Regions from separate parts of the Nonomuraea sp. NPDC048881 genome, predicted to be linked through region 1. Evidence: riboswitches for the same ligand, from Rfam matches in the RefSeq annotation. Region 1 holds a riboswitch; each other region holds the start of a gene.
What was found. A riboswitch is a leader RNA that binds a small molecule or an ion and turns the genes downstream of it on or off. The one in region 1 is predicted to bind cyclic di-AMP.
Positions count from the first base shown of each region.

Region 1 (9,120 bases):
TCCCTCAGCTCGTCGAGGAAGCGCGGCATCAGCCGGAACGGGTCGGTCCCGCACACCCCGGCCAGCACCGGCGTGTCCTTGACGACCGGCAGGACCTCCCCCGCCATCTCCACGACGATCGCGTTGGCGTCGCCGTACGGCATCAGGCCGGCGAGCGAGCCGCGGCCGGCCATCCGGAACCGCCCGGAGTTGTAGATGATGAGCAGATCGACCCCGCCCGCCTCGGCGGACTTGGCCGACAGCCCGGTGCCCGCGCCGCCACCGATGATCAGCCGGCCGGCCTCCCGCTCGGCGCGCAACCTCCGTAGTGCCTCGTCGCGACGCATCAAGCCCCCTTCTCGATCAGCCGGTGCAGCCGGTCGGCGGCCGCCACGGCGAACTGCGCGTTGTTGATGTCCTGGTCGCTCTGCACGACCTCGACGGCGGTGCCCGCGACGGCCGCGAGCACGGCGTCGAAGCAGGCCGCGTCGGCCGCCGGGTCGTGGAACGGGCCGCCCTCGACGTCGACGGCCGAGACGCCGCCGCGCGGCACGAACAGCGTGACCGGCCCGGAAGCGCGGGCCAGCCGCTCGCCGATCGCCCGCCCGATCTCGGCGTTCTCGTCGGGAGTGGTGCGCATGAGCGTCACCGTCGGGTTGTGCGCCAGGAGCTGCCGTGACCTGAACCGTTCCGGCACGGTCTCCATCGGGCCGAAGTTGACCATGTCGACGGCGCCCAGGCTGACGACCTGCGGGATGCCGGCCCGCCCGGCGGCGGTCAGGCGGTCGGGGCCCGCTGACAACACGCCGCCGACGAGCTCGTCGGCCAGCTCGGTGGTGGTCAGGTCGAGCACCCCGGCGAAGTGGCCGCCGGCGGCCAGCGCCTCCATGGCCCGGCCGCCCGAGCCGGTGGCGTGGAAGACCAGCACCTCGTAGCCCAGGGACTCCAGCCGGGCCCGCGCGGCGTCGACGGCGGGCGTGGTGACGCCGAACATCGTGGCCGCGACCAGCGGTTTGTCCTCCCCGGACGGCTCGGCGCCGGCGTCGTAGGAGGCGGCCATCGCGCTGATCGCGGCGGCGGCGTTGGTCAGGATGCGGCGGGAGACGGAGTTGACGCCCGCGACGTCGACGACGCTGTACATGAGCGTCACGTCGGTCTCCCCGACGTAGGCCGAGACGTCGCCGCTGACCATGGTCGAGACGAGCAGCTTGGGCAGGCCGACGGGCAGCGCCCGCATGACGGCGGCGGCGATGGAGGAGCCGCCGCTGCCGCCGAGCGCGAGCACGCCGCTCAGCTCGCCGCGGGCGTGCAGGTCCTTGGCCAGGGCGGTGGCCCCGGCCGCCATGGCCGCGAGCGCGGCGCCGCGGTCGCCGGCGCTCCTGAGCCGATCGAGGCCCGTGCCCGCGGCCCGCGCGACGGCCTCGGCGGGCACGTCGGCGGCCAGCGCCGGGGCGCCCATGACGCCGGTGTCCATGAGGACGACGCCCTGGCCGGCCCGGACGATCAGGTCGCGGACGAGGGCGTACTCCTCCCCCTTGGTGTCGAGGGTGCCCAGCAGCAAGACCGCCATGTCAGACCTCCTACGATCGGCCTTCCGACCTTACCCCGGCGATCTCCGCGTGGCGGATGCCCAGGACGTCCACGCCGTGCTCGGACAGCGGGCGGGAGCCGAAGATGCGGCGTTCCTCCTCGGTGATGGCGACGTCGTTGATGCTGGCCTCCCGGCGGCGCATCAGCCCCGACGCGTCGAACTCCCACTGCTCGTTGCCGTAGCTGCGCCACCACTGGCCGGCGGCGTCGCGGGACTCGTACTGGAAGCGCACGGCGATGCGGTCGCCGGTGACCGCCCACAGCTCCTTGCGCAGGGCGTAGTCCAGCTCGCGGGCCCACTTGCGGCGCAGGAACTCCGCGATCTCGGCGCGGCCGGTGACGAACTCGCCCCGGTTGCGCCACACGGAGTCCTCGGTGTACGCGAGCGCGACGCGGTCGGGGTCGCGGGTGTTCCAGGCGTCCTCGGCGGCCTGGACCTTGATCCGGGCGGTCTCCTCGGTGAACGGCGGGACGGGCGGGCGGGTCATGGGCGGTCCTCTCCGATCGAGAGAACTGGCGTTCTCCCGGGTTGTGCGCTAGCGTAGAGAACGATCGTTCTCCGCGGCAAGCACCTGGAGGGGTGTCATGGATCACGAGCAGCGGCTGCTGGACGCCGCGGGCGACCTGTTCTACCGCCGCGGCGTGCAGGCGGTCGGCATGGACGAGATCCGGGCCGCCTCCGGCGTCTCGCTGAAACGCCTCTACCAGTGTTTCCCGTCGAAGGAGGCGCTGGTCGTGGCCTATCTGCGGCGGCGCGACGAACGCTGGATGGCCTCGCTCACCGCGTACGTGGCCGACGCCGGCGACCGCATCCCGGCGGTCTTCGCGTGGCTGGAACGCTGGTTCGCCGAGGACGGCTTCCGCGGCTGCGGGTTCGCCAACGCCTTCGCCGAGCTGGGCGCCGGTTCGGCCGCCGTCCGCACGGCGGTGCGCGAGCACAAGGAGCGCCTGCGCGCCTACCTGCGCTCGCTCGCCGAGGAGGCCGGAGCCGGGGACCCCGGCCTGCTCGCCGAGCAGTTGCTCACCCTGATCGACGGCGCCACGGTCACCGCGATGATCTCCGAGGAGCCGGGCGCGGCCCGCTCGGCCGGGCAGGCCGCGGCGGTCCTGGTCCACCGGCACCGGCGGCCCTGAAACGCGAAAGAGCGCACTCCCCGCGGGGAATGCGCTCTTTGCTTGGCAGGATCAGGCGGCGTACGACGGGTAGCCGTAGCCGACGACCTGGGAGGTCGGGCGGACACGCTGCTCGACCTTGCCGTTGCCGGTGTTGCCCTCGATCGTGGAGATCGTGCCGTCGCCGTTGTCCTTGACGACGAAGCCGACATGCTGGATGTCGTTCAGGCTCTTGCTGCCGCTCCAGGAGAAGAAGACGACGGCGCCCGGCTTGGCCTCGGTGCCCCAGCGGTCGTTGGCGGCGAACCACTTGGCGTGGGTCACGGTGTAGGCGTCCCAGCCGACCTGCGGGCGGGCGCCGGTCTGCTCGCCGACCCAGGAGACGAACATCGAGCACCAGGGGGCGTTCAGGTACATGGCGCGGTTGCCGCCGTCACGCGCGGCGGTCTCGGCGGCGCGCTGCGAGTCGGCGTACCACTTCTGGAACTTGGTGCCGCCGCCGTTGGCGTCCTCGGAGGTGCCGACCTGGGCGCGGGCCGTGGCCAGCACCTGGGCGGCGGTGACGTTGACCTTGCCCTTGGCGCTCTCGTCGGCGACGCGGTTCTGCGCGACGCGCGGCTGGGCGGCCACGCCGGCGACCTTGGCGGTCTGGGTGGCGGTGTGGGCGGTGGCGGTGTCGGCGTTCACTGCCGCGTGCGTGCCGAGCACGCCGGCGACGGTGGTCGCGCCGAGAGCGATCTTGGCGAGGTCGAGCTTGTAGGCACGGTGAAGACGGTGCTTGGCCATGAGGGTGTTACTCCTTGAGCTTCCGTGCCGCTTGCCGGGTTAGCTGACGGGTTCGGGCGGGAAGCTGCCCTACGGCACCACGGTGCCGATTCACCCCATTGGACACATGGGTCCCCGGTTCCGCGCACAGGCGGATTCAGCGGTCTCTTGGTCAGGCAAAGGGCTGACGCATCGTCTTCCCGGGCCCGGGAAAGGGCCTGAAGGTATATGTGCGACGCCCGGATGCGGGGATGTCCGCATCGACTCTGTACAACACGGGTCCCGCTTGGGTAATTCCCAGGCAATGCCATCCCTACCTGGGACGACTCCCCGTTCGGCTGTGTACAACCAAGCTACCCGGCGAGTAATTCCCAGGCAAATGGCGGCAATGAATTCGACGGTGCGTGGGAGAAACGCTACGCACCGAATCGGTTCACGCCACGTGCGCCTTTATCGCCACACTCGTGAGCGCCAGCAACAATTCCAGATCGGGCTCGGCGTCGACCTGCACGGCGACCCAGGCGCGGTCGCGGCAGGCATGGACCTGGTCGCACGCCCGCAGGTACGGCTCCAGGCGGCCGATGGCGGGGGCGGTGAGCCGTACGTGGATCTCGTCCCGGCCGGCCAGGCGCAGGATCTCGGTTCCGTGTACGGCGAAGGTGACCTGCTGACCGGTGCCGCTGACGTTCAGCGACGGCCAGGACCGTAACTCCGCGACCGCGCGGACCACGTAGGGCCCGCGTCGCGTGGGCGTCCGCCGCCAGGCGGAGATTCCTGCCACGCTCCAATGCTGAGCCACGGCTCACCCCGCCGTCAGCCCCCGTTCCTGAACCGTTATCCCCTCGTGAACGGGCGCGCCCAGGGTCTGACCGGCACGATTACGGACGCCTGACCGATACGTATTGACGCTCCCCCAGGCAGAAGCTACCGTCGATTCACAACTTAAAGGAAACTTTCCTAATAGTTTCCCCAGAAGTCTCCCATCCCACTCCCCACACACCCCCCAACGGATGTCGGAGCGACATGAAGCACACCATTCTGAGCAAGGTCCTGGCGGGAATGGCGGCATTGGCCCTGCCTCTCACCGCGGCCGTGGCCGCCCCAGCGCTCGCCTCCGCCAGCACGGTGGCGTACGCGGCGGCCTGGGCCCCGTGGACCGCCTACACGGCGGGCACGGTCGTCACCTACAACGGCGTCGACTACGTCTGTCTCCAGGCGCACACCTCCCAGCCCGGCTGGGAGCCGCCGAACGTGGCGGCGCTGTGGAAGGTCTCCGGCGGCGGCGGCAGCGACACGACCGCGCCGTCCGTGCCGGGCAACCTGCGCTCGACCGGCGTCACGGACACGAGCGTGGCCCTGGCCTGGAACGCCTCCACCGACAACGTGGCCGTGACCGGCTACGAGGTCTACCGCGGCGGCACCCTGGTCACCACCGTCACGGGCACCACGTACAACGACACCGGCCTCACCGCGAACACGGCCTACAGCTACACCGTGCGCGCGCGTGACGCGGCCGGCAACCGCTCGGCCAACAGCAACCAGATCTCCGCGACGACCACCGGCGGCGGTGGCGGCGACGACAAGACACCGCCGTCGGTCCCCGGCAACCTGCGCTCGACCGGCGTCAGCAACAACAGCGTCTCGCTGGCCTGGAACGCCTCCACCGACAACGTGGCGGTCACCGGCTACGAGGTCTACCGCGGCGGCACCCTGGTCACCACCGTCACGGGCACCACGTACAACGACACCGGCCTCAGCGCCAACACCCCCTACAACTACACCGTGCGCGCGCGTGACGCGGCGGGCAACCGCTCGGCCGACAGCAACCAGATCACCGCGACCACCACGGGCGGCGGCGGTGGCGGCGGCAACAAGGTGCTGGGCTACTTCGTCCAGTGGGGCATCTACCAGCGCGGCTACCACGTCAAGAACATCGACACCAGCGGCTCGGCGGCCAAGCTGACCCACATCAACTACGCGTTCGGCAACGTGCAGAACGGGCAGTGCACGATCGGCGACAGCTACGCCGACTACGACCGCTTCTACCAGGCGGGCGAGAGCGTCGACGGCGTCGCCGACACCTGGGACAACGGCGCGCTGCGCGGCAACTTCAACCAGCTGCGCAAGCTGAAGAAGAAGTACCCCAACCTGAAGGTGCTCTTCTCCTTCGGCGGCTGGACCTGGTCCGGCGGCTTCGGCCAGGCGGCGCAGAACCCGACCGCCTTCGCCGACTCCTGCTACAAGCTGGTGGAGGACCCCCGCTGGGCCGACGTCTTCGACGGCATCGACATCGACTGGGAGTACCCGAACGCCTGCGGCCTGACCTGTGACACCAGCGGCGCGGCGGCGTTCAAGAACGTGATGTCCGCGCTGCGCTCCCGCTTCGGCGCGAACAACCTGGTCACCGCGGCCATCACCGCCGACGGCAACGACGGCGGCAAGATCGACGCGGCCGACTACGGCGGCGCCGCCCAGTACGTCGACTGGTACAACGTCATGACGTACGACTTCTTCGGCGGCTGGGACGCGCAGGGCCCGACCGCCCCGCACTCCCCGCTCACCACCTGGGACAAGATCCCGATCCCCGGCTTCTACACCGACAACGCCATCCAGAAGCTCAAGAGCAAGGGCGTCCCGGCCGCCAAGCTGCTGCTCGGCATCGGCTTCTACGGCCGCGGCTGGACCGGCGTGACCCAGGCCGCGCCCGGCGGCACGGCGACCGGCCCGGCGCCCGGCACGTACGAGCAGGGCATCGAGGACTACAAGGTCATCAAGACCCGCTGCCCGTCCACCGGCACGGTCGCGGGCACGGCCTACGCCTACTGCGGCAACCAGTGGTGGAGCTACGACACGCCGAGCACCATCGGCGGCAAGATGAGCTACTCGAAGAACCAGGGCCTCGGCGGCGCGTTCTTCTGGGAGCTCAGCGGTGACACCACCAACGCCGAACTCCTCACGGCCATGAAGAACGGCCTCGGATAAGTTCGCACGTCAGGGCCGGTCCCGGGTTTCGGGGCCGGCCCTTCGCCGTGCCCGGCGCGCCGCAGGACGGAACACGGACGCCTTGGGAGAAGCTGGTCACCGGGGGTGAACGACGATTCTGTGGGGTGGCGGGCCCAGGCGGCCCTTCTTCACGACACCGGTCTTCCTGGTCGGCCTGATCGGGATCACGGTGCTGGTGGTCGGGCTGGACAGGTTCACCGGCGGGGGCGCGGAGCTCGTGCCGGTGCTGATCTTCCTGCCCGCGATCGTGTCGGGGCTGGGCTCGGTGTGGCAGACGGCGGTCGCGTCGGTGTGGGTGCTGGCGGTGGTGTCGGCCTCGGTCGCCTATCTGGGCGGCAATCTGCGGACGAACCTGGAGGTCTCCGGCTTCACCGCGGCGTTCGGGCTGATGAGCGTGGTCGGCGCGAGCTACCGGATCCAGCGCGAGGAGGAGGTCCGCCGGTTGCGCTCGGCCGCCGCGGCGTTGCAGCGGCAGCTCGTCAGGCCGCTGCCGCTGCGCTCGCTCGACGTGGTCGTGGACGGCCTCTACCAGCCCATCGAGGAGGACACGATGGTGGGCGGCGACATGTACGAGGTGGCGCCGTCGCCGTACGGGACCCGGGTGATGATCGCGGACGTGCAGGGCAAGGGGCTGCCCGCGATCGGCGCCGCGCTGGCCGTGCTGGGCGCCTTCCGGGAGGCGGCCTATCGCGAGATCTCCCTCATGGGCGTGGCCGACGCCCTGGAGGACGCCGTGATCAGGCACAACAGGTTCGCCGCGCACACCGGCGAGCCCGAGCGGTTCGTCACCGCGCTGCTGCTGGACATCGGCCCGGAGCTGGAGGTGGACGCGGTCAACTGCGGGCACATAGCGCCGTACCTGATCCACGGCGGGAACGCCGGGCAGCTCTGGCTCGGTGAGCCGGAGGTGCCGCTCGGCCTCGCCGGGCTGGCGGGCGAGCCACGCCACGGCGCGCGCTTCGCCTTCCCGCGCGGGGCCTCGCTGCTGCTGTGCACCGACGGCGTGACCGAGGCCCGCGACCGCGACGGCTCCTTCTACCCGCTGGAGCAACGGCTGCGCTCCTGGGCCCGCGACCCGCCGGCCAGGACCGTCGAGGCCCTGGCCGCCGACCTGGACACCTTCACGCACGGCGCGCCGCGCGACGACATCGCGGTGCTCATCCTGCGCCGGACCGGATCGTGACCGCCCGCGCGACCGGACGGCAACTATTAAGAAAGTTTCCTAACAGAGAGCATTGACGGCCCTGGTCACCAGGCTTACCTTCCGATCAACCCCCCAGTCATGCCCCATCGGAGGTGGCCTTGAAGCCCACACGCCTACGCGCGGCCCTGGCCGCGTGCGGCACCTCACTGGTCCTCATCGCGGGAGCCCTGGCCGGTACGGCCACCGCCGCGGCCGACAACGCCGCCTGCCGCCCGGACGGCCTCTACCAGACCCCCGGCGTGGACGTCCCCTACTGCCTGGCCTACGACGAGGACGGCCGGGAGAAGATGGGGGCCGACCACCCCCGCCGCATCATCGGCTACTTCACCAGCTGGCGCACCGGCAAGAACGGCCGGCCCGCCTACCTGGCCGGCAACATCCCGTGGGGCAAGGTCACCCACATCAACTACGCCTTCGCCCACGTCGACGGCAGCAACAAGATCGCCGTGGACGCCGACGCGACCGCGACCGAGTGGCCCGGCGTCGCCGGCGCCGAGATGGACCCGGCCTACGCGTACAAAGGCCATTTCAACCTGCTGAACAAGTACAAGAAGCAGTACCCCGGCACCAAGACGCTGGTGTCGGTCGGCGGCTGGGCCGAGACCGGCGGCTACTTCGACGCGAGCGGCGCCCGCGTGCCCTCCGGCGGCTTCTACTCGATGACCACCAACGCCGACGGCTCGGTCAACCAGGCCGGCATCGGCACGTTCGCCGACTCGGTCGTCGCGTTCGTGCGCGCGTACGGGTTCAACGGCGTCGACATCGACTACGAGTACCCGACCTCGATGAAGGACGCGGGGAACCCGCTCGACTGGACCATCGCCAACGCCCGCCGGTCGAGCCTGATGAAGGGCTACGCGGCCCTGATGAGGACGCTCCGCCAGAAGCTGGACACCGCGGCCGCCGCCGACGGCAGGTACTACATGCTGACCGTCGCCGCCCCCGCCTCCGGCTACCTGCTGCGCGGCATGGAGACCTTCCAGGTCACCCAGTACCTGGACTACGTCAACATCATGTCCTACGACCTGCACGGCGCCTGGAACGAGTTCGTCGGCCCCAACGCCGCCTTGTACGACGACGGCAAGGACGCCGAGCTGGCCAAGTGGGGCGTCTACACCGCCGCCCAGTACGGCGGCCTCGGCTACCTCAACACCGACTGGGCCTACCACTACTTCCGCGGCGCGATGCCGGCCGGCCGGATCAACATCGGCGTGCCGTACTACACGCGCGGCTGGAAGAACGTCAACGGCGGCGCGAACGGCCTGTGGGGCACCTCCAACGGCCCGAGCGGCAGCTGCCCGCAGGGCCTGACCACCTGCGGCGACGGCGCCCGCGGCATCGACAACCTGTGGCACGACGAGGAGAACGGCAAGGAGGTCGGCGCCGGCTCCAACCCCATGTGGCACGCCATGAACCTGGCCAAGGGCATCGCCGGCTCCTACGGCCCCGCCTACGGCCTGGACCCG
Region 1 covers NZ_JBEZGC010000007.1:304,570-313,689, reverse strand. The annotation lists gene AB0C33_RS26375 (phosphoenolpyruvate hydrolase family protein) at 1-326, opposite strand, end outside; gene AB0C33_RS26370 (Tm-1-like ATP-binding domain-containing protein) at 326-1,549, opposite strand; gene AB0C33_RS26365 (nuclear transport factor 2 family protein) at 1,560-2,057, opposite strand; gene AB0C33_RS26360 (TetR/AcrR family transcriptional regulator) at 2,155-2,703, shown strand; gene AB0C33_RS26355 (CHAP domain-containing protein) at 2,755-3,468, opposite strand; cyclic di-AMP (ydaO/yuaA leader) riboswitch at 3,483-3,620, opposite strand; gene AB0C33_RS26350 (luciferase family protein) at 3,881-4,228, opposite strand; gene AB0C33_RS26345 (glycosyl hydrolase family 18 protein) at 4,471-6,429, shown strand; gene AB0C33_RS26340 (PP2C family protein-serine/threonine phosphatase) at 6,620-7,633, shown strand; gene AB0C33_RS26335 (glycosyl hydrolase family 18 protein) at 7,753-9,120, shown strand, end outside.

Region 2 (9,120 bases), on a different contig from region 1:
CCGCGCGGCGCCTTGTCCGGCGACACGAGCGAGCAATACGCCCACATTTGGGCGAATTAGAAGATCAACAAGTGGTCCGGGGATTCACGAACTCCCCGCAAAAACGATCATGCGCTTATGGCGCTCGCCGGGGTCCTAGGCGAACGGCATAAGCGCATGGTCAGGAGATGGCTCTCTCGACGAGGCTCAGTGAGCCGCTTCGTACTTCTCCACGACGGTGGAGGCGATCCTGCCGCGCTCGCTGACCGGCAGGCCGTGAGCCTTGGCCCACTGCCGGATCTCCGAGCTCTTCTCGCGGCTCATCGCACGGTTGCCGCCGCGACCACGGCGACGGGCGGACACGGCTCCTGCCCTGCGGGCGTGCTGCACGAAAGGCGTGAGTGCGTCCCTCAGCTTCTTGGCGTTAACGTCGCTGAGGTCAATCTCATAGGAGGAGCCGTCAATAGCGAAGCTGACCGTCTCATTGGCCTCGCCCCCATCGAGGTCATCGATGAGAATCTCCTGGATCTGCTTGGCCATCTACGCAATCCTTTCCCGGAGCATTGTTTCATTCGCTCGCCCAAACATATACCCGGAAAGGCGCGGAGACAATTCAGCGCTACGGGGATTCGGCTGACTGGCAGATCAGTTCTGGTTCTCGGCCTGATCCTGGCGGTTTGCCCGTCGCCCGGCGCCCTCCGATCGCAGCAACTTCACCGCGCCAAAGATGAAGGCGCCGCCGACCACGACCGGGGGGATGAGCGCTGACAATACGTCTGTTACGGCTTCCATTCGTCCTCGCCTCCAGGGCTAGCAGGGTTTCGGGGGCGCTAAATACGCATCCCGGCGCGACCTGCGGGACCTGCGGGAGCACGCCGGACGCTCATGACGCCTAGGTGACAACTCACCCGGAACCGACCATAGCCACACACAGTCGCCCTCAGGGAGCAGGGGCACCGACATCCGGCAACCCGGACGTCCCATAGCCTAATGCCAGTCTCTCCAGGCTCCTTACCGGATCAAGGGAAAATTTTGCGAAAAGGCATCTTCCCAGGTGTGGACGCCTCAACGAAGATCTTTTACCACCCGCGTTCCGGCCAGCCTGTCATGCGGCCCGCGCTCCAACGGCTTGTCGATCAGGATGAGCAGCCCGACGCCGAACAGCAGCATTCCGGCCAGCAGATTGACCACCGGAATGCCCATCAGCATGACAGGCCCGGGATAGACCAGGGCCCGTTTCAGCAGGGCGCCACGCGGAAGGTCGTCCGGCGCCAGGCGAATCTTCATGATCGCCTGGCCGAACGTCCGCCGGCGCAGGCAATGGGCCCGCCAGTCATAGGCCGTATAACACAGGCCGGCCAGGAACCAGGCCAAGAGCCCGGGGAGCCGTCCGCCGAACGCCTCGACCATCCCGACAGTCCGGAAGGCGCCCCACAGCGCGATGAACAGAATGTAATAGAAGACCCCGAAGACCAGCGCCTCAATGAAGCGGGCGGCGAGGCGTTCCCACCATTCCGCGGGCACGGCGCCCGGCCACGACGGTGTCCCGGCCATATCCCACCTCACGCGGTCGGCGGTCGTACCCCCCATATTGGTACGCCCCGCACACACAAAACAGAGGCCGGCGGGAAGCCGGCCCCTGTTTTACGCTGACGCGGGATTACTTGATCTTCACGACCACCGTGCCCGCGAACTTGTCCGCGAACGTCTGCTGCAGTGGCTTGTCCCACAGCTGCGAGGCGCCGTTGACCGCGACGCACGCCCAGGCGAGCAGCGGGCCGAGGAAGGGGATCCAGCTCAGGATGTAGCCGCCCCAGGTGACGCCGGCGCGCTTGATCGCCAGGTCGGACGCGAGCCCGCCCGGAGGCAGGGCCTGGCCCACCGGCACGACCTTGATCCCCATGACCATCTTGCCGACCGTCTGGCCGTTCATCTTCGTCAGGAAGAACTCGTAGCACACCCAGACGGCGGTCGTCACGATCGCCGACAGGAGGCCGATGACGAAGCCGGACAGGAGGCCGGAGGTCAGGCCGGTCGTCGAGTCGTAACCGACCGCGAGCAGGCCCAGGATGAGGCTGACCACGAAGTTCACGACGCCGAGGATGACGCCGTCGATGATCCTCGCGACCAGACGCTGCCACCACTCCGCCAGGGGGGCCGGAGCGCCCGGAGGCTGCACGCCGACGGGCTGACCGTAGGGCTGGCCGTAGCCGGGCTGGCCGTAGGGCTGCGACTGCTGCTGCTGGCCGTATGCCTGGCCGTACTGCTGCTGGTCGCCGTACTGCTGGCCGTAACCCTGTTGCTGGTCGCCGTACTGCTGCTGGGCGTAGCCGCCCTGCTGGCCGTACTGGGCGTCCTGGCCGTAGCCCTGCTGCTGCCCGTAGTCGGACTGCGGCTGCTGGCCGTAGCCCTGCTGGCCGTACTGGGCCTCCTGGCCGTAACCCTGCTGCCCCGCGGCGGCCTGCTGGCCGTAGCCGGGCTGGGCGTACTGCTGGCCCGAGGACTGCGGCTGCTGACCGTAGCCCTGCTGGCCCGAGGCGGCCTGCTGGCCGTACTGGGCGTCCTGGCCGTAGCCCTGCTGCTGGCCGTAGTCGGGTAGCGACTGCGGCTGCTGGCCGTACTGCGGCTGCTGGCCGTAGCCCTGCTGGCCCGAGGCGGCCTGCTGGCCGTACTGGGCCTCCTGACCGTAGCCCTGCTGACCGGAGGCGGCCTGCTGACCGTAGCCGGGCTGGGCGTACTGCTGGCCGGGGGCGGGCTGCTGGCCGGAGGCGGGCTGCTGGCCGTAGCCCTGCTGGCCGTACTGGGCTTCCTGGCCGTAGCCGGGCTGCGTGTACTGCTGGCCCGAGGACTGCGGCTGCTGGCCGTAACCCTGCTGACCCGAGGCGGCCTGCTGGCCGTACTGGGCCTCCTGGCCGTAGCCGGGCTGCGTGTACTGCTGGCCCGAGGACTGCGGCTGCTGGCCGTAGCCCTGCTGCTGGCCGTAGCCCTGCTGACCCGGGGCGGCCTGCTGGCCGTACTGGGGCTGCTGGCCGTAGCCCTGCTGCTGGCCGTACTGCTGTGGTTGCTGGCCGTACTGCTGTTGCTGGCCATAGCCCTGTTGCTGCTGCTGACCGTACGGGGGCTGGCCGAAGGCATCGTCCGCCCGGTAGCCGACCACAGTCACGTCCGGGTCGGGCTCGCCGGGCCGACGGCCGTGGTGCTGACCGTACTCGGGGTTCTCGCCGGAATCGTCCTGTGGGTACGGCGGCTGTCCGGTGCTCACCGTGTCACCTCGCTTCGAGTGCGCATGTGGCACGTGTCAGGACACATGCCTGTGCTGCCCAACGTATCGACATAGGTATCAACAATCACCTTTCCAAGTGGTCAAGGTCCGCGTCACCCGATGTCAGATGCAGCAGCATGCGGGTGTTGCCAAGGGTGTTCGGTTTGACGTGTTCCAGATCAAGGAACTCCGCCACACCCTCGTCGTACGAGGCCAGCAACTCGGCGTAGACCTCGGGTGAGACCGGTGTGCCCTGGATGGGGCGGAAACCGTGCCTCGCGAAGAAGTCGACCTCAAAAGTCAGACAGAATACACGCCGCAGCCCCAGATCCTTCGCCTGCCGGACGAGCGCCGAGACGATCCGCCGCCCCACACCCAGCCCCCGGCACGCGGGATCGACGGCCACCGTACGGACCTCGGCGAGGTCCTCCCAGAGCACGTGGAGCGCGCCGCAGCCGACGACCTCCCCGCCGCGCTCGGCCACCCAGAACTCCTGGACGTCCTCGTACAGCGTGACCGTGGCCTTCTCCAGGAGCCGCGGCCCCGCGCCCGCGTAGGTGTCCACGAGACGCCTGATCGCACGCACGTCGGGCGTGCGCGCACGCCTGACCACGACCGCGGTCTCGGGGACTGCCACTTCGGCCACCTGCTCCATGGCTCTCCAGGGTACAGATCTCATTACGGCTCGGCCCTAAATCCCACGTCTCGGGCATCTCATCACATCCCGTGGTCAGATGAACACGAGCCGACTTGGAGCTTTCCTCCAGACCTCAGCACCCCGAATGCTGGACAAAAGGTGCAGAAGCCCGCTTCCGTACGGCTACCCACGAGATCACCTTGTGACCCTTCAGTTGTGAAACCTCTACAGACTCGGCAGTTCCGGTTGAGCGTGAACCCGGAGTGCATTAGTGTCCAGCGACGATGTTCTCCGCGTAATGCGCGCGGAAAGACACGCCCAATTCCCGCAAGGGAAGCCGGGGAACCAACGGCGGCGAGCACCTGGCGCCACCACTTGGGGTGAATCCGACCATCTCGGTAGGGCTGCTCCGGCCCGAACCCGTCAGCTAACCCGGCCGGCGTCGATGAGAGGAGCTCGGTTGGTGAAGCGGACGTTCGACCGCTCGGGGAAGTCCGGGGGCAGGCACGCCCGCCCCCAGGAGCAGGCCAGGCGCGCACGCCGCCTCGGCGTCATCGGCGTGACCGTCGCCGCGATGCTGTTCGCCGTCCCCGTCGGTTCCGCCGCCGCCGACCCGAAGCCGTCGCTCTCCGAGCTCTCCGACCAGGTGGAGAAGCTGCACGAAGAGATCGAGACGCTGGCCGAGCAGTACAACGAGCAGCGCGAACGGCTGAAGGCCGCCCAGAAGGCCAACGACTCCGCCCAGAAGATCCTGGCCACCAGCGAGTCCGATCTGGCCGCCAAGCGCGCCAGGGCCTCGCTGCTCGCCCAGAACGCCTACATCACCGGTGGCCTGGACAAGGCCCTGGCCTTCGCCCAGTCCGGCGACCCCGAGACCTTCCTCGACCGGGCCGCGACCACGTACGCGCTCGAACAGCAGCAGGGCGAGGAGGTCAACCAGCTCGCCAGGGCCATGGAGGCCGCCGAGCGGGCCAGGGCCGGCGCCAAGACCCGCATCGCCGAGGTCCAGAAGATCGTCACCGATCTGGAGAGCAGGCGCTCGAAGATCACCAAGCTGGTCGCCAAGGTCGAGAGCAACCTCTACCGGCGGGCCGTCGGCGAGGCCGGCCGTCCCGGCACCCGGGCCGTGCGCGTCAACCTGCCGGTCATCGGCGACGGCAAGGCCGCCCAGGCCGTCAAGTGGGCCCTCACCCAGCAGCTCAAGCCGTACGTGTGGGGCGCCGAAGGGCCGCGCTCCTACGACTGCTCCGGGCTGGTGATGGCCGCCTACCAGCGCGTGGGCATCTCGCTCCCCCACTACACCGGCGACCAGTGGACGGCCGGCAGGCAGGTCAGCCGCGACCAGCTGCGCCCCGGCGACCTGGTGTTCTTCTACAGCGACCTGCACCACGTCGGCATCTACATCGGCGGCGGCATGATGGTCCACGCTCCGCGGACGGGTGACGTCGTGCGGGTCGCCCCGATCGGCGGGCGGCCGTTCGCCGGCGGCGTGCGCATCGCGGACTGACCCGCGCGCCACTTCGCCCAGCGCCACTTCGCCCAGCGCCACTTCGCCCAGCGTCACTGGATGATGCGCGCCACCTGCTGAGCGCCGCTAGATGAGCTGGCGGCGCGCCGCCCATGCCACGGCCTCGATCGCCGTGGCCACGCCGATGCGGTCGCAGATGCCCCTCAGCCTGCGCCGTACGGTCCGTCCGCTGATATCCAGCCGCCTGCCGACCCGATCGACCGTCACTCCCCTGGCCAGCTCGGCCAGTAACGCCAAATCCGCGTGGCTCAGCTCAACGCCTTCTGTGAGCACATCCACCGGGAGCCCTCCCCCAAACAGCAGAACTCGGACCTTTCAGGCGAAGCAAAGCCGCTCGTCTCGGTGAAGGTAAACGCATCGCGGAAAGGTCGTCAAGCGCGACAATCGGCGCCCTTGACCAGCGCTATTGACATGATCACTTATATGTGACGTACTCCGCATATGTTGGCACGCCGTGGTCCGCTATGAACGGTCCAAACGATCAATTCGGCGGCCCGGTTCCACCTCCGATGAGCGCCACCGACGTGCTGGGTTTTGATCCCTCGGATCCGCAATTTGTGCGCGATCCGTACGTCCGATATCGCGAGCTGCGAGCCGCCGGGCCGATCTTCAGAACGCGCGGCGGGCTGCTCGTCGTGACCACGTACGAGTTGTGCGCGGCCGTGCTGCGCGACCCCGGGTTCGGTCACGGAACGTCCCCTCCCGCGCAGGAAGAGGCAGGTCAGCCCGGCCGGTCGTTCCTGCTCATGGACCCGCCCGATCACACCCGGTTGCGTGCTCTGGTCAGCCGCGCGTTCACGCCGCGCATGGTGGCCCGTCTCAGGCCGCGGATCGAGGAGATCACCGCCGACCTGATCGGGCGGCTGCCGGAGGAGGCGGAGCTGATTTCCGGCTTCGCGTACCCGCTGCCGGTGATGGTGATCAGCGAGATGCTCGGGGTGCCGCCGGAGGACCACGACCGCTTCCGCGGATGGAGCGAGGCCCTTGCCCGCGGACTTGACCCGATGCTGACAGACGCCCTCATGTCGGAAACGGAGCGTTCCAGGAACGAGTTCCGCGACTACTTCCGCCACCTGATCGCGCGGCGGCGCGAGCGTCCCGGCGAGGACCTCCTGAGCGCACTCGCACACGTCGAGGAGCTCACCGAGGCCGAGTTGCTGGCGACCTGCGTGCTGCTGCTCGTGGCCGGCCACGAGACCACCGTCAACCTCATCGCGAACGGCGTGCTGAACCTGCTGCGGCACGACCTGCTGCACCGCGCCGCCGAGCGCCCGAGGGAGGTCGTGGAGGAGGTGCTGCGCTTCGATCCGCCGGTCCAGCTCACCTCCAGGATCGCGCTGGAGGACCGGGAACTCGGCGGGACGCCGGTGCCCGCGGGCTCGGCCGTGCTCGTGCCGATCGGCGCGGCCAATCGCGATCCCGCCGTGTTCGCCGATCCCGACCGGTTCGACCCCGGCCGCGAGCCCGGCCGCCACCTGGCCTTCGGGCTCGGCCTGCACTTCTGCCTGGGCGCGACGCTGGCCAGGATGGAAGGCGAGATCGCGCTGTCGGCGCTGGCCGCGGCGGCGCCGAAGATGGAGGCCGCCGATCCGGAGCCGCCGTACAAGGAGAACGTGGTGCTGCGCGGGCTGGCCCGGCTGCCGGTGCGGCTCAGGCGGTAGCGTCGTAGCGTTCCCTGGCGGCCTCGACGTCCTCGATGTGCTCCTCGGCCCACGCCTTGATGGCGGTGACCAGCGGCATCAGGCTCTGGCCCAGCGGGGTGAGCGCGTAGTCGACGCGCACCGGCACCTGCGGCGTGACGCGGCGCGCCACCAGGCCGTCGCGCTCCAGGCCGCGCAGGGTCTGGGTGAGCATCTTCTGGCTGACCCCCGCGATGCGCCGGGCCAGGTCGCTGTAGCGACGCTCGCCGGAGGCCAGCGAGCTGAGCACCAGCGTGACCCATTTGTCGCTGAGCCGGTCGAGCAGCTTGCGGGAAGGGCATTCGGCGAAGTAGGCGTCGAAGGCGAGTCTCGCCTGGTCACGCCGCTGCGCCGCCGTCGTGGTCGCCACCGTCTCACTCCTCGCCGTGTGTTACGCACTTCCAGGTGCCTACTTACTGAAAGAGAGTAACTCTTCCTAGGGTCGCGGACATGACGAACATGCGTGCACTCATCGGCGGCTCCGGCGCTCCCCGGCTGGTGTCCGCGCCGCTGCCGGCGGCGGGGCCCGGCCAGGTGCGGATCAAGGTGGCCGCGGCCGGGGTCAACCCCTTCGACCTGGCCGTGGCGTCCGGGGCCCTGGCCTCGTACGGGCTGGCCAGGAAGCTCGACTCGTACGGGATCGGCTTCGACGCCGCGGGGACCGTCGACCAGGTGGGCCCGGGGACCTCCTTCAGCGTGGGAGAGGAGGTCGTGGGGCTCTGCGCGCGGCTGGAGCTGCCGTACAAGGCGCAGGCCGAGTACGTCGTGCTGGACGCCCCGGCGGTGGCCCGCGCGCCGCGCGACGTGAGCCCCGTCCACGCGGCCACGCTGCCGCTGAACGGGCTCACCGCCTGGCAGGCGCTCGACCGGACCGGTGTAGGGCCGGGCGGCACGCTGCTGGTCACGGGGGCGGCGGGGGCCGTCGGAGGCTACCTGGTGGAGCTGGCCGCCGTGCGCGGCGTCAGGGTGGTGGCCGCCGCCGGCGCCGCGGACGAGGAGCTGGTACGCGGCTTCGGAGCGGAATGGTTCGTCCCGCGCGAGGAGGACCTGGCCGAGGCCGTACGGGCGCAGGTGCCCGGCGGTGTGGACGCCGTGGTGGACGCGGCCGTGCTCGGCCTGCCCGCGCTCGACGCCGTTCGGGACGGCGGAGCGTTCGTGGCGCTCGCGTCGGGGGTCGCGCCGGTGGCACTGCGCGGCACGGACGTGGCCACCGTGCTGTTCCGCTCGGACGCCCGGCAGCTCGCCGAGCTGGTGCGCCTGGTCGAGGCCGGACGGCTGACGCTACGGGTGGCCGGGACGTACCCGCTGGAGAAGGCCGCCGACGCCCACGCCCGCCTGGCCGAGGGCGGCCTGCGCGGACGGCTCGTGCTGGTGCCCTGACCGCCCCGACCGCCCCGGGCCGGCGCCCCGCACCTGCGCGGGGCGCCGGACGGCGGCTCAGTGGGTGGGCTTGACCAGCGGGAACAGGATGGTCTCGCGGATGTTCTTGCCGGTGAAGGCCATGATCATCCGGTCGATGCCGGCGCCCATGCCACCCGTGGGCGGCATCGCGTACTCAAGGGCCTGCAGGAAGTCCTCGTCGAGCTGCATCGCCTCAAGGTCGCCGCCCGCGGCCAGCAGCGACTGCTCCACCAGCCGGTGGCGCTGGTCGATCGGGTCGTTGAGCTCGGAGTAGCCGGTGCCGAGCTCGGTGCCGAATCCGATCAGGTCCCACTTCTCGGTCAGCAGCGGGTTGTCGCGGTGGAGACGGGCCAGCGGCGAGGTCTCCAGCGGGTAGTCCATGACGAACGTCGGCTGCACGAGCGTGTGCTCGACCAGCGCCTCGAACAGCTCCTGGACGAGCTTGCCCGACCCCCACTTGGCGTCCCAGTGGACCTCGCGGCGATCGGCGATCTTCCGCAGCTCCTCAAGGGTGGTCTCGGTGGTGATCTCCTCGCCCACGGCGTCGGACACCAGGTCGTAGAGCCGGACCCGCGGCCACTTCTCCAGGCCGAGGTCGATCTCGACGCCGTCGTGCACGACCACGGTGGTGTCC
Region 2 covers NZ_JBEZGC010000006.1:443,986-453,105, reverse strand. The annotation lists gene AB0C33_RS24205 (Lsr2 family protein) at 187-519, opposite strand; gene AB0C33_RS24200 (RDD family protein) at 1,045-1,533, opposite strand; gene AB0C33_RS24195 (RDD family protein) at 1,640-3,241, opposite strand; gene AB0C33_RS24190 (amino-acid N-acetyltransferase) at 3,327-3,896, opposite strand; cyclic di-AMP (ydaO/yuaA leader) riboswitch at 4,184-4,335, shown strand; gene AB0C33_RS24185 (NlpC/P60 family protein) at 4,342-5,385, shown strand; gene AB0C33_RS24180 (LuxR C-terminal-related transcriptional regulator) at 5,473-5,685, opposite strand; gene AB0C33_RS24175 (cytochrome P450) at 5,964-7,067, shown strand; gene AB0C33_RS24170 (helix-turn-helix domain-containing protein) at 7,057-7,455, opposite strand; gene AB0C33_RS24165 (NADP-dependent oxidoreductase) at 7,536-8,465, shown strand; gene lysX (bifunctional lysylphosphatidylglycerol synthetase/lysine--tRNA ligase LysX) at 8,523-9,120, opposite strand, start outside.
Region 2: linked by a shared signal. The riboswitch ahead of AB0C33_RS24185 (NlpC/P60 family protein) and the one ahead of AB0C33_RS26355 (CHAP domain-containing protein) in region 1 are both predicted to bind cyclic di-AMP.

Region 3 (9,120 bases), on a different contig from region 1:
TGATCGAGCAGCCAGGGCGCGACATCGACGCCGGCCTCGACCGGCTGCTCGGCGAGGCCGAACGGCTGCTGCCCTCCGGTTTCCGCGACGGCGCCAGGGCGCTGGTCAACGCGATGTCCTCGGGCCACAACGACGACTGCGCGCTGGTGTTGATCTGGCGTCCGTAGTGACGTTTCACATGGGTCAGGTCGTGATGGCGGTCACTGGCAACGGGTTCGGCGGGCTGAGATCATTCGACTGTTCGGGTCCCGGCGGAGCGGCGCGGCTCCACCGGGCCCGTCATCTCGTCCGGTCCCGCACAACCAGCCGCTACAACCAGCCGCTACAACCAGCCGCTGTCGCTGGCGATGCGCACGGCGTCCAGCCGGTTGCGGGCGCCCGTCTTGCACATGATCCGCGACAGATGGTTGCGCACGGTGCCGACCGACAGGAACAACTGGTCGGCGATCTCGGTCGATCTCGCCCCGCCCGCCGCGATGCGCAGCACGTCGAGCTCCCGCCGGGTAAGCGGGTTGGCGGCCGACTGCAGGGCCGCCACCGCCAGCTCCGCCTCCACCGCCCGCCCGCCCGCGGCGACCTGGCGCACCCCCTCGGCCAGCCGCTCGGGCGCCACCCGCAGGCTCATGAACCCCAGCACGCTGCCGTTGAACGCCCTGCGCACCTGGCCGGGGCTCGGCCGGGCGGAGAGGATCAGCACCGAGCAGCGGGGGACCTGCTCGGTCAGCTGCGTGGCGACCGGCAGGCCCGGCAGGTCGAGATCGACGATCGCGACGTCGGGCGCGCTCGACCGCGCGGCCGGCAGCACACCGTCGGGGCTGCCCGTCTCGGCTACCACCCGCAGGTCGGGCTCGGCTTCGAGCGTGGCCTGCAGACCGCGTCGCACCAAGGGCAGGTGTTCGGCGATGAGTATGCGGATCAAGACGTCCCCCTCCATCGTCTCCCAGGGTGATCGGCTGATCGCTCACTGTCAATGCGGTCCGTTGATTCACCAAAGTGCGGGCAAGCCCGAGGGATGTGCTGAGTTCGACTAGTCTGGGAACGTCGAGACCGTCTGTCTGCCTGGAGCGCGCGTAGATGAACTGGCTCTTTGTCGCCGGGATCCTTCTGTTCCTGGTGGGGTTGATGGTCTCCGTCGGCCTGCACGAGGTGGGCCATCTCGTGCCGGCCAAGATCTTCGGCGTCCGGGTCACCCAGTACATGGTCGGCTTCGGCTCGACGGCCTGGTCCATCCGCAGGGGCGAGACCGAGTACGGCATCAAGTGGCTGCCGCTCGGCGGTTACATCCGCATGATCGGCATGCTGCCGCCGCGTCCCGGCGACGCCCCCGGCAGGCTGCGCAGCGCGTCGACCGGGCCGTGGCAGGGCCTGATCGAGACCGCCCGCGAGGCCGCCATGGAGGAGGTGCGGCCCGGCGACGAGGACCGCGTCTTCTACCGCAAGAAGTGGTGGCAGAAGATCATCATCATGTCGGGCGGCCCGGCGATGAACTTCGTGCTCGCCTTCATCTTCTTCAGCGTCCTGCTGGTCGGCATCGGCCTGCCCAAGACCGCCCCGATCGTGTCGCCCGACACCAACACGTGCGTGATCCCCACCACCGAGGTGCGCAAGACGTGCGCGCCCACCGACGAGCGCACCCCGGCCGCCAAGGCGGGCGTCAAGGTCGGCGACCACATCGTCTCCCTCGACGGCCAGAAGATCGCGACCTGGCAGGACGCCACCCGCCTGATCCGCGGCCACGGCGCCGGCCCCGTCAAGCTGGGCATCGTTCGCGACGGCAGGCCGATGACGCTCGACGTCACCCTCATCGCCCGCGACATGGCGAACCCGACCGACGAGACCAAGATCGACAAGGGCGTCGGGTTCCTCGGCGTCGTGCCCTCCCAGGTCTTCGAGCAGCAGAGCATCGGGCAGGTGCCGGGCTACATGAGCGACCTGACCGGCCGCGTCGTGGGCTCGATGGTCAACCTGCCGGCGAAGATGGTCGGCGTCTGGAACGCCGCCTTCTCCGGCGACAAGCGCGACCCCGAGGGCCCGGTCGGCGTGGTGGGCGCGGGCCGGCTCGGCGGCGAGATCCTGGCCTCCGACATGTCCAACAAGAGCAAGCTGTTCACCTTCGTCAGCCTGCTGGCCGGGTTCAACCTGGCGATCGGCCTGTTCAACCTGATCCCGCTGCTGCCCCTCGACGGCGGCCACATCGCGGGCGGCCTGTGGGAGGGGATCAAGCGCGGCTACGCCAAGATCCTGCGCCGCCCCGAGCCCCGCTACGTCGACATCGCCAAGGTGCTGCCGCTCACGTACGCGATGGCGTTCGTGCTGATCATCATGGCCGGTCTGCTGGTCTACGCCGACCTGGTCAACCCCCTCACGCTCGGCTGACCCGGCCGGCGCGTCACGGGCGGGGGTCACCGCGCCTGGCGCACCCCGCGACGCCAGACCTCGGCGATGTCGCCGACGGCGGTGACGTCCTGGGTGGCGTCGCCCTCGACCAGCACCAGGTCCGCGCGCAGACCGGGGGCGATCCGGCCGCGGTCGGCCAGCCCGAAGTGCCGGGCGGGCACGCTGGTCGCGGCGGCCAGCGCCTCCTCGGCGCCGAGCCCGGCCTCGGTGAGCAACCGCAGCTCGCGGTGCAGGCCGGCGCCGTGGGCGGGCACGAATGGCGTGGCGTCCGTCCCGGCGAGCAGCGGCACGCCCGCGCGGCGCAGGGCCCGCAGCGCGCCGACGGCGTTGGCGGAGCTGCCCGGGCGGGCGCAGTCGGCGGTCTCGACGTGCTGAGCCGTGATCGCCTCGAAGTAGGCCAGCGTGGTCACCACGAAGACCCCCTGGTCGCGCACCCGCCCGGCCAGGCGCGGCGAGGCCGGGTCGTCCGGCGTCAGGTCGGTCCACACGTGAGCCAGGCCGTCGACGCCGGCGTCGAGCGCGATCCCCACCTCGGCGGCGGTGACCGCGTGCGCGACGACCAGCAGGCCCGCCTCGTGCGCCGCCGCGGCCAGGGCGGCGGCGACCTCCGCCGTCATGACGGGGAGGTCGGCCCCGTGCACGGCGCCGTCGTCAATGACGATCTTGAGGTAGTCGGCCCCCTCGGCCAGCCTGGCCTGGACGAACGCCGGCGCCTGCGCCGGGTCGGAGACGAAGTCGATCGCCGTGACGTCGAGCCCGTCCAGGACGGTGCCCGCCAGGGCCGTCAGCAACTGGGTCGGGTGCCCGCCCGGAGCGGTGGCCAGCGTGCCGGCGCTGCGCAGGTCGGCCACGTCGTCGTTCTCGGCGGCCAGCCGCCGCTGCCCGGCGAGGATCTGCGGCAGGCAGAACATGTCGAGCTCGGTGGTGACCCCGTACCGCAGGGCCTGGGCCAGGCTGCCGTCGAACACGTGGGTGTGCGCGTCGATCAGGCCGGGCAGCAGCGTCCTGCCCGTGCCGTCCACCTCGGCGTCGGCCAGGTGGCCCGCGCCGCTGCCGACAGCGGCGATCAGGCCGTCCTCGATCATCACGTCGGCCGTCGCGACGGTCTGCTCGCCGTCGAACACCCTGACGTCGCGGATCAATGTACGCATCGAAGCTCTCCCTTGTGAGTCGTGACGCCACCACAGAGGGGCAACCGGCCGGGAACTGTGACATGAGTGGCATAGATCACGCTTGATGCCTTCATGTCACAATCGCCACGCGTCGGGACTCTTCGGTTACGACAGACGAGGAGGCACGCCATGACACCGACCCCGCGGCACCCCGCCGACGCCGCCACCGAGCAGTTCCTCGGCTACCGGGAACTGCTGTTCTCCGTGGTCTACAACATGCTCGGCAGCGTCGCCGACACCGAGGACGTGCTGCAGGAGGCGTGGCTGGCCTGGTCCGCCCGGCACCGCAGGCCGGACGCCGGACCGGTGGAGAACGTCCGGGCCTACCTGGTGCGGATCGCGGTGAACCAGGCGCTCGCCCGGCGGGCGGACCTGAGCCGCCGGCAGGAGACCTACGTCGGCCCCTGGCTGCCGGAACCGCTGGTCACGGCCCCCGACAACACCGGAGGCGCCGCCGAGAGCGGGGAGTCGTTGTCGATGGCGGTGCTGGTCGTGCTGGAGACCCTGTCACCGCTGGAACGAGCGGTCTTCGTGCTGCACGAGGTGTTCGGATTCAGCCACCCGGAGACGGCCGACATCCTCGGGCGCACGCCCGCGGCGGTCCGGCAGCTCGCGGCCCGCGCGCGCCGCCACGTCCACGCGCGCCGTCCTCGTCACCGGACCCAGCCCGACGTCCACGCCGAGGTGACCGAGCGGTTCGCCGCGGCCGCCCTCGGCGGTGACCTGCGGGCCCTGCTGGAGGTGCTGGCGCCGGAGGTGACCTTGTGGACCGACGGCGGCGGCAAGGGACCGGCCACCAGCCTGCATCCGGTCCACGGCCGGGACCAGGTGGCGGCGCTGTTCATGTCCGTCGCCGCGACGCTGACCCCGGGCGCGGTGGACCTGCGTTACCGGCGGGTGGCCGGCGACCCGTGCGCGCTCGTCTTCTCCGGTGACGGGCCGCTGGCCGTGGTCGTCGTCGATCTCACGCCCGAGGGCGACCGGATCGCCGCCGTCTACTCCGTCACCAACCCCGACAAGCTCACCGGCATCCGCTGAGCTGCCGGTCCGCGGCTAGTTCATCGAGATGTGCACGTGGTCGTAGTGGTTCTCGGTGATGCTGCCGCGGTCGGACATCGAGCGCCAGCCCGAGCCCTGGTTGATGCGCTGCTTCCAGATCACGTACTTGACGCCCAGCTTGGCCTTGTTCTTCAGCGCCCAGTCGGCCAGCCGGTCGCCGAGGGCGTTGTTGACGGCGCTCGGCATGGTGCCGCCCGTGCTCATCATGAAGTCGCAGGCCCGGCCGAGCGGGTGCTCGCCGCTGGAGCCGGACCGGAAGCAGCCCACCTCGTACGGCAGCGAGAAGTTCTTCTGCACCTGCGCGCGCATCAGCCGGGTGCGCGGCGTGATGTTGTCCGAGCCGGCCGGCAGCTCGGGCGCCCAGCTCCCGTCGGACTTCTTGCCCGGCCCGAACGGCACCAGGTCCTGGAGCTTCTTCTTGATGTCGTCGATGACGTCCTGGGCGTCGTCGCGCTGCTCGGCCACCTCCGCCGTGCCCGCCTTCAGCTCCGTCGCGAGCGCGGCGGCGGCCGTGGCGGCCTTCTTCTGGTCGTCGCGGGCCTTGGCCACGCTGTCCACGACCGCCTGCTGCTCGGCGGTGAGCTGTTCGAGCACGGCCGCGCCGCCGCCGTCCGGGGTCATCATGAACGCCGGCAGGGAGGTGTCGCCGTTCTGGTAGCGCAGCCGGGCGATCTCGGCGACCCGCTGCTCGGCCGTGGCCAGCGCCTGCTCGGCGGCGGTGAGCCGCTGCTGGGCCGTGGTGGCGGCCTGCTGGGCCTTGGCCAGCTCGACCCGCTTGAGGTTGTACGTCTCGATGAGCTTGTCGACCTTGCGGTTGAGCTCCTTGAGCTGGGCCCGCAGCTGCGCCTCGGACGGCTTGGGCGCGGCCGCCACGGCGGCTGCCCCGGAGACCGAGGCGGCGGCCGGATGGACGAGCAGGGCGGTGGCGGTGATGAGACCGACGGCAAGACTCGCGGGGGACGAAGCCGCCACGTGGTTGTTCCTCTCCCTCTGCCGGCCGGGTTAGCTGACGGGTTCGGGCACGGGAGCAGTCCCTACCACTTGCGCGGATTCACCCCGGATGCGATGGGTCCCCGGCTCCCGGGCAACACGCCCGGGATTAGGCATACAACGACCGTTATGGCCGATGTCTAACGGGATATTAGTGGTAGATCACGAGTCATGCGACTTTAATGAGAAACCAATTAGTGATCAATTCGTGATCGCAACATGCGTGCCGCCTCCTCCGGCAGCACGTCGTTGACGAAGGCCCCCATGGCCGACTCCGAGCCCGCCAGGTACTTCAGCTTCCCGGGCGCCCGCCTGATGCTGAACAGCTCCAGGCGCAGGTAGGCCAGCTCGCGGCCGTACCGCACCGGCGCCTGGTGCCAGGCCGAGATGTACGGCATCGCGACCCCGAACAGCGCGTCGAGCGCCCGCAGCACCGAGGTGTACAGCGGCGCGAACGCGGCCCGCTCCTCCTCCGACAGCGCCGCCAGGTCGGGCACCTGCCGGTGCGGATACACGTGCACCTCGAACGGCCAGCGCGCGGCGGCCGGCACGAACGCCGTCCAGAGCTCGTTGGCGGCCACCACCCGCGTGCCGGCGGCCTGCTCGGCGGCCAGCACGTCGGCGAACAGGTTGCCGCCCGTGTGCCGAGAGGCGGCCCCCAGCTGGAGCTTGGTGCGCGGGGTCACGTAGGGATAGGCGTAGATCTGCCCGTGCGGGTGGGGGAGCGTGATGCCGATCTCCTCGCCCCGGTTCTCGAAGCAGAACACCTGTTCGACGCCCTCCATGCCGGACAGCTCCGCCGTGCGGTCGGCCCACGCCTCCATGACCAGCCTGACCTGCGCATTGGAGAGCCTGGAGAAGGAGGAGGAGTGGTCGGAGGTGAAGCACACCACCTCACAACGTCCGACACCCGGCCGCACCTCACTCAGGCCGCCGACATCCCCGTAAGTCCCAAAATTTCCGGAGAAAGAGGGGAAGCGGTTCTCGAACACCACCACGTCATAGTCATGGGCCGGGATCTCCGACGCCCGCGTGGCGGACGACGGGCACAACGGGCACTCGTCGGCCGGCGGCAGGAACGTCCGCGTCTGCCGGTGGCCGGCGATCGCGATCCACTCCTCGGTCAGCGGGTCGTAGCGCAGCTCGGAGGCCACCGGCCGCGGATCGAGCGGCCGCCGGTCGATCGCGCTCCGGTCGGCGTCGTCGCGCCGGTCGAAGTAGATCAGCTCTCGGCCGTCTGCCAGGTGGGTGATGGTGCGCTTCAAGGCGTGCCCTCCGCGATGATCAGTTCTCCGGCCCGTTCGGCCAGCTCGGTGCGTGCTTCCTCGGGCAGCCCCGCGTCGCTGATGACCACGTCGGCCTCGGTCAGCTCGGCGATCGTGCTGATGCCGACCGTGTTCCATTTGGTGTGGTCGGCGGGGACCACCAGCCGGTGCGCCGCGGCCACCAGCTCCCTGTCGGTCTCGGACTCCAGCAGGTTGGGCGTGGTGAACCCGGCGCGCAGGCTCATGCCGTGCACCCCGAGGAAGAGCGTGTCCACGTGCAGGCGGCGGATGGCCGCCACCGCCACGGGGCCGACGAGCGCGTCGGAGGGCGTGCGCACGCCGCCGGTCAGCACGACCGTGCGGTCGGCGCGCGGGTTGCGGTGGAAGACCTCGGCGACGGGGATCGAGTTGGTGATCACGGTCAGCTCGGCCACCGCGACGAGGTGGTGGGCCAGCGCCCACGTGGTGGTGCCGGCGGAGAGGGCCACGGCGGTGCCCGGCCGTACGAGGGTGGCCGCGTGCCGCGCGATGGCCTCCTTCTCCTGCTGCTGGCGGGCGGACTTGGCGGTGAAGCCGGGCTCCTCGGTCGAGCCGGGGCCGAGGGCCGTCGCGCCGCCGTGGACCTTCTCCAGCAGCCCGCGCTCGGCCAGCACCTCAAGGTCGCGGCGTATCGTCATGTCGGAGACGCCGAGCTCGCGCACGAGGTCGGCCACCCGGACGCCGCCGCTGCTGCGTACGCGTTCGAGGATCGTCTGCTGACGCTGCTGTGCGAGCACGCCCACCCCTTCCAACAGATTCCACCAAATTATGACACGAGTTTGTTGAGGAATGTTAGGTCACGGCGTATCGCTTGTGCGGCCCGCGGGCAGGGGAGACCTTGTAGGTCACGATCCCGACCGTCGGAGGTGAGCCCATGGCGAAACGTGCACGCAAGGGCAGGGCGCGCAAGAAGAAGAAGGCGAACCACGGGAAGCGCCCGAACGCGAACTGAACACGGGTGGCCGCGGATCTCGCGGCCACCCGTGTCATCTCAGCCGGGCAGCTCGGTGAGCGCCTGGTCGAGGCGCTCCTGCGGAAGCGAGTAGTCCTCCAGTTCGCCGGCCAGGTGGCGGTCGTAGGCGGCCAGGTCGAAGTGGCCGTGCCCGCACAGCGCGGTGAGGATCACCTTCTCCTCGCCGCTCTCCTTGCAGCGCAGGGCCTCGGCGATGGTCTCGGCCAGCGCGTGCGTGGGCTCGGGGGCCGGGACGATGCCCTCGGTCCGCGCGAAGCGCACACCCGCCTCAAAACACTCGCTCTGGGTACGGGTCACCGCCTCGAACAGCCCCAGCTCGTACATGTGGGACAGCAGCGGCGCCATGCCGTGATAGCGCAGCCCGCCGGCGTGGATCGGGTCGGGGACGAAGGAGTGCCCGAGGGTGTGCATCTTCAGCAGCGGCGTCAGCCCGGCGGTGTCGCCGAAGTCGTAGGCGTACACGCCGCGGGTGAACGACGGGCAGGCGGCCGGCTCGACCGCCCTGAACCGGGTGCCGATCCGTCCGGCCAGCTTCTCCCGCAGGAAGGGGAAGGTGAGACCGGCGAAGTTGGAGCCGCCGCCGGTGCAGCCGATGACCAGGTCGGGCAGCTCGGGCAGCTGCGCCAGGGCCTCCTCGCCGATCACCGTCTGGTGCATGAGGACGTGGTTGAGCACCGAGCCGAGCGCGTACCGGGCCTCGGGGTTCGCGGCGGCCACCTCGACCGCCTCGCTGATCGCCAGCCCCAGGCTGCCGGGGGAGGCGGGGTCGTCGGCCAGCGCCTTGCTGCCCGCGCCGGTGAGGGGGGAGGGGCTGGGGTGGACGGTGGCGCCGTACACGCGCATGAGCGAGCGCCGGTACGGCTTCTGGTCGTAGGACGCCCGAACCATCCAGATCCGGCATTCGACGTCGAACTGGGCGCAAGCGAACGCCAGGGCCGACCCCCACTGTCCCGCGCCGGTCTCCGTGGTCAGCAGCCGCACGCCCTCCTTGGCGTTGTAGTACGCCTGCGGCACGGCGGTGTTCGCCTTGTGCGACCCGGCCGGTGAGACGCCCTCGTACTTGTAGTAGATGCGGGCCGGCGTGTCGAGGGCCTTCTCCAGCCGGTGCGCCCTGATCAGCGGCGTGGGCCGCCACAGCCGGTAGACGTCGATGACCTCCTTGGGGATGGGCACGTAGCGGTCGCCGCTGACCTCCTGCGCGATGAGCTCCATGGGGAACAGCGGC
Region 3 covers NZ_JBEZGC010000011.1:11,786-20,905, reverse strand. The annotation lists gene AB0C33_RS33510 (PP2C family protein-serine/threonine phosphatase) at 1-167, shown strand, start outside; gene AB0C33_RS33505 (response regulator transcription factor) at 323-919, opposite strand; gene AB0C33_RS33500 (M50 family metallopeptidase) at 1,075-2,376, shown strand; gene AB0C33_RS33495 (amidohydrolase family protein) at 2,403-3,548, opposite strand; gene sigJ (RNA polymerase sigma factor SigJ) at 3,699-4,607, shown strand; gene AB0C33_RS33485 (hypothetical protein) at 4,623-5,600, opposite strand; cyclic di-AMP (ydaO/yuaA leader) riboswitch at 5,606-5,744, opposite strand; gene galT (galactose-1-phosphate uridylyltransferase) at 5,813-6,883, opposite strand; gene AB0C33_RS33475 (DeoR/GlpR family DNA-binding transcription regulator) at 6,880-7,659, opposite strand; gene AB0C33_RS33470 (TrpB-like pyridoxal phosphate-dependent enzyme) at 7,914-9,120, opposite strand, start outside.
Region 3: linked by a shared signal. The riboswitch ahead of AB0C33_RS33485 (hypothetical protein) and the one ahead of AB0C33_RS26355 (CHAP domain-containing protein) in region 1 are both predicted to bind cyclic di-AMP.